DNA from 2 places in the Arthrobacter sp. P1_B11 genome. Region 2 is predicted to be linked to the other one. Evidence: predicted binding sites of a transcription regulator. Region 2 holds the regulator's gene; the other holds the start of a gene.
What was found. Region 2 encodes LexA, which represses DNA repair genes until DNA is damaged. Its sites were predicted from a motif close to TCGAACANNTGTTCGA; they were not measured.
Positions count from the first base shown of each region.

Region 1 (2,390 bases), on a different contig from region 2:
GCCAGCCAAGGCCGTCCACATAGAAGCGGCGGGAGGCGGCGACGCTTCGCACTCCCAGTGAAATAAAATCGACTCGGGGCTGCATGGTTCGATACTGTCATGGACATGCTCACAAATCACGGAGACGATAAGAACGCCAAGGCTGACAGGGAACAGCTCGCAGCTGTCCGGATCGCCGTGGACGAGGTTGATGACCAGATCGTCACGCTGATTGCGCGCCGCGAACGACTGATCAGGATCGCGGGAACGCTCAAGGGCGACGACGCGGAAGTCCGGGCCCCCGGACGGGTGGAGCGCGTGATCGAACATGTCCGTGCCGCGGCCGAGAAAAAGGAAATTGACCCGGATATCGTGGAAAGCACCTACCGGGCCATGATCTCGAAGTTCATCGAGCTTGAGCTGCAAATCCACAAGGACAACAGCTAGAACTTTGCGAAGCGCCTAGAGCGCTTCGTCCACCGGCACTCCTGACTGGAATTCCCGGCCGTCGGCCTCGCTGAAGGCCGACATGAGGTGGCCTTTGCCCAGCCCGAGCACAGTGCTCATGGGGAAACTGCCGGTAATGGTGCTGCCGGAATGTTCGACGCTGTTGACGTCGAAGTTCTCCTCCGTGCCGTCATGGCTGAACGAGTAAATCGACACCGCCTCGCCGTTCATGAACTCAATTCCAAGCCTCCGTTGATGTGAGTAATCCGGAGTTGCAGCCACGAGCCCCACTACGAAGGCGCCCGATCCTGGAATGTTGCCGTCAATATCGAATTTGGCCACCAGGGTGGTGTCTTTGGCGGCGATGCTTACGTGCTTCAGGAGTGCGTCATTGGAACTCATGGCTCCATCCTGCCCCCTGAGCCGCCGTCCGTCCACACCTCATCTAGGTTTTGTCGGAGCCCCGGCGTAGACTGGTGTTATTCGAATACATATTCTAATAACCCTTATTTACCGCACATTCAGTTTGGCTTCCGGAGGCACCTATGGGCATGTTCAGCGAGTCCGTAGACGTCGTTTGTGGGGCGGAAGGCCAGCCGGTGGAGCTTCAATGGGGCGGCAGGACGTACACGGTAGGCGCTGAACCGGTGCGTTGGTATGAACGCCGCCAATGGTGGGCTGAGGAGCAGCGGGCCCCGCTGGGCAGCGGCCCGGGGCTCGTGGATCACGAGATCTGGCGCGTCCAGGTGGTCTCTGCGAAAACGCCTGCCAAAGCCACTCAGACACCGCCGGCTGATGAGCACCTGACACTTGATCTGGTAAGGCATACCGGCAGCGGACGGTGGAGGCTTCTCCGGATCCACGATGCACTCCGGCATAAAACAGCATGAGCTTCACCCACCTGCACGTTTCCACCGCCTTCAGCGCCCATTACGGGGTTTCGTGGCCTGATGACCTTGCCCAGTCGGCAGCAGCCGAAGGGGCAACAGCCCTTGCCTGCACTGACAGGGACGGACTGTACGGCACCATCAAGCACCTCAAGGCGTGCATGGGTGCCGGACTCGACCCCGTCGTCGGGGTGGACCTCGCCGTTTTCGACGACGACGGCGACCTCCGCACCCAGCTTGCCGGCCGCGTCGTGGTGCTTGCGCACGGCAATAACAACGGAGCAGGATACAAGGCGCTCTGCCGGCTGATTTCGGATGCGCACGCCCGCACCACTGGTAAAGCGGGGGGAGTCGTCCCAGTTGCCGTAACCCGGGCGGAACTGGCATCAAGGATCCTTGACCCGGAAACCCTGAAGCCGGTCCTCACCGTGCTGATTGGTCCGGATTCCGACGTCGGACGTGCCATGGGAGGACGGCGGTACCTCCGGCCGCGCACCCTGTTCAAGGGCTGGCTGGACACGATGCCAGCCGGAAGCCTCGCTGCCGAAGTTGTTTCCCATCTCAGCACCCCCGGCGAGCCGCTGAGTACTGCCCACGCAGTACGGATGCTCAGACTTGCCGAGGAGCACAGTGTTCCGGCTGTACTCACCAATGCTGTCCGCTATTGTGCCGAGGACGGGGCAGCTACGGCCGACGTTCTTGACTCCGCCCGGACTTTGAAGTCGCTGCCGGAACTTTCCGCCGCCCCTCTCCTGCAGCCAAACGGACAGGGCTGGCTGAAATCGCCGGCGCAGATGCTGCAGCTGGGTCGGGAAATTATTCACGCCGCCGGGTATGGGGCAGCGGATCTTCAAGTGCTGCTCGCTCAAACGGAGGCGCTCGCCGACCGCTGCAGGATAGATCCCGTTTCAGACATGGGCTGGAAGCAGCCGGTGGTTCCGGAAGCGTCAGTGATCGGCATAGAGGGTGATCCCCTCGCGGAGCTGGCGCTGAGGTGTGAGGCAGGTGTGGCACGCAGGTTCCCCGGGATTTCCGGCAAAGCGGAGGCTGCGATGCGCGCCCGCCTGGGTCATGAGC
Region 1 covers NZ_JBFTZQ010000005.1:67,456-69,845, forward strand. Annotated here, with positions in the region: gene AC1D14_RS05825 (VOC family protein) at 1-85, opposite strand, end outside; gene AC1D14_RS05830 (chorismate mutase) at 100-426, shown strand; gene AC1D14_RS05835 (hypothetical protein) at 442-828, opposite strand; gene AC1D14_RS05840 (DUF6504 family protein) at 972-1,316, shown strand; gene AC1D14_RS05845 (DNA polymerase III subunit alpha) at 1,313-2,390, shown strand, end outside.
Region 1: a site for LexA is predicted at 910-925, ahead of AC1D14_RS05840 (DUF6504 family protein). Genes of this name have one in related genera too.

Region 2 (2,390 bases):
CCTGTTCGCAGGCCACACAGTAGTTCTGACGTCGGCCACGCTTGCCATCGGCTCCGCGTTCGAACCCGCTGCCGGCGGACTCGGCCTCGTGGGGGAGGGTGCGCCGAGCTGGACCGGCATCGACGTCGGTTCTCCCTTCGATTATCCCAAGCAGGGCATCCTCTATGTGGCGGGCCACTTGCCCAAGCCGGGCAGGGGTATGTCGCCTGAAGCACTCGACGAACTGGAATCGCTCATCCGCGCCTCCGCTGGGGGAGCGCTGTGCCTGTTCTCCTCCCGGCGTGCTGCCGAGGAAGCGGCCGAGGCACTGCGTCCGCGCCTGGATGTGAGCGTTCTTTGCCAAGGCGACTCGACGATGACCGCGCTGGTAAAGCAGTTCGCCGACGAACCGGACACGTGCCTGTTTGGCACCATGTCGCTGTGGCAGGGCGTGGATGTTCCCGGCGGTTCATGCAGGCTTGTGGTGATCGACAGGATTCCGTTCCCCCGGCCCGACGACCCGCTCATGACGGCACGCTCACGGGCAGTGGCACAGGCCGGCGGCAACGGATTCATGTCCGTATCAGCTACCCATGCGGCCATCAGGCTGGCCCAGGGTGCCGGGCGCCTGATCCGGTCCACCGATGACAAGGGCGTAGTGGCAGTGCTGGATTCGCGGCTGTCGACGGAGCGCTATGGAGGGTTCCTGCGCGCCGCACTCCCGCCCTTCTGGCCCACGACGGACCGGAAGATCGCCGTGGCGGCGCTGGAGAGGCTAGCGGGAGCGCGGTCCTAAGGAGCGGCCTTCAGCGAACGCACGACGACCTAGAGTGAACGCACGAAGTCCTAGAGCGAACGCAGCACCGACACCACTTTGCCCATGACCACGGCGTGGTCCCCAAGGATGGGCTCGTACTGGGTGTTCTGCGGCAGCAGCCAAGTGTGGCCGTCCCGCTGCCGGAAGGTCTTAACGGTTGCTTCGTCGTCGAGCAGCGCCGCCACGATGTCGCCGTTGACGGCGTCACTCTGCCGCCTGACAACTACCCAGTCGCCGTCACAGATCGCAGCGTCCACCATGGAGTCGCCCGCAACCTTGAGCATGAACAGTTCGCCGTGGCCAACGAGCTGGCGTGGCAGGGGCATGAGTTCCTCAACCACTTGGTCGGCGAAGATGGGGCCGCCGGCCGCGATGCGGCCGACCAGCGGCACCATGGCCGTGTCTGTTGCGCTGGGCAGCTCGGTGACTGACGCGCTTCGCGCGCTGTGCGGCTTGGCGTCACCTTCGGCACCGGAGGCCTTGGACAAGCCGGCGTCCAGGGTGAGGGGCATGAGGACTTCCATGGCCCGGGGGCGTTTGGGATCACGCCGCAGGTAGCCGAGCTTCTCCAACTGTGAGAGCTGGTGGGTGACGCTGGACAGGCTGGCCAGGCCAACGGTGTCGCCGATTTCCCTCATGGAGGGTGGGTACCCGTTGTCGTTGACCGACCGCTGGATGGTTTCCAGGATCCTTTTCTGGCGGATGGTCAGTCCTTTGGGTGTCCGCTGAGACCGCTGGCTGCGCTGGGTAGCCTTGCCGTCGGAGGCTTGTGCTGCCATGTTCGCCAACGCCTTTCGTTCCACCCGGCCTCCGTGGCTGCAGTTGCCGGGAACTTCCGGCCTGAAAATGTCAGACCCTGCTGATCAACTGCAGAAGTGGTTGTTCTTTGATTTCAAACGTAGGCCAGCCACACGGCTTTTTCAAACATTTGTTCTAGCGAGTCTCGACTTTGTTCGTTGATAAGTGCTAAAACTGAAGAAGCAAAGTTCGAACATGTGTTCTAGTTCAGCTGCGGAGCGGGCCGGTTTCTTCGAATATTCCGGCGGATGCCGGGCGGACCGGGCACACCGGGCAGCACAGAGTGGTCCAGGAGGGCTCAGTTCATGTCAGCTTCAACAGCAGTCAACCATTCACGTCGGCAGGGTGCGCAGGGTGCTTTCGGCATGCAGCCGGGCAGGCCGCCGCGGCTTCGGCTTACTCGCCGGGGCCGGATCGTCCTCATCGGATTGCCCCTGGTTCTCCTGGCGGCACTGCTCCTGTCGCTCACCGGTTTGCTGAACTCGCCGGCCAAGGCCGCCGATACCGCCAGCGGACTGTCCGTGACGGAGACGGTTTCTGTGACTGTGCAGCCGGGGGAATCACTGTGGGCTATCGCCGGGACAGTCGACCCCACCAGGGATCCGCGCGATGTCATCGCGGACATCGTCCAGCTGAACGACCTCGAAAACGGCAAGGTCATGCCGGGGCAGCAGCTGTTTGTACCGTCCAAGTAAGGGCTGATTCGCCGGGCCTGATCCGTCACAGTTTCCCGGTCGCCGCCTCCGGCACTTAAACTGTCCAAGTGAGTGACCAGCTTGAGCGACTGAACCGACTG
Region 2 covers NZ_JBFTZQ010000006.1:95,087-97,476, forward strand. Annotated here, with positions in the region: gene AC1D14_RS06825 (ATP-dependent DNA helicase) at 1-775, shown strand, start outside; gene lexA (transcriptional repressor LexA) at 826-1,575, opposite strand; gene AC1D14_RS06835 (LysM peptidoglycan-binding domain-containing protein) at 1,960-2,289, shown strand; gene AC1D14_RS06840 (histidinol-phosphate transaminase) at 2,358-2,390, shown strand, end outside.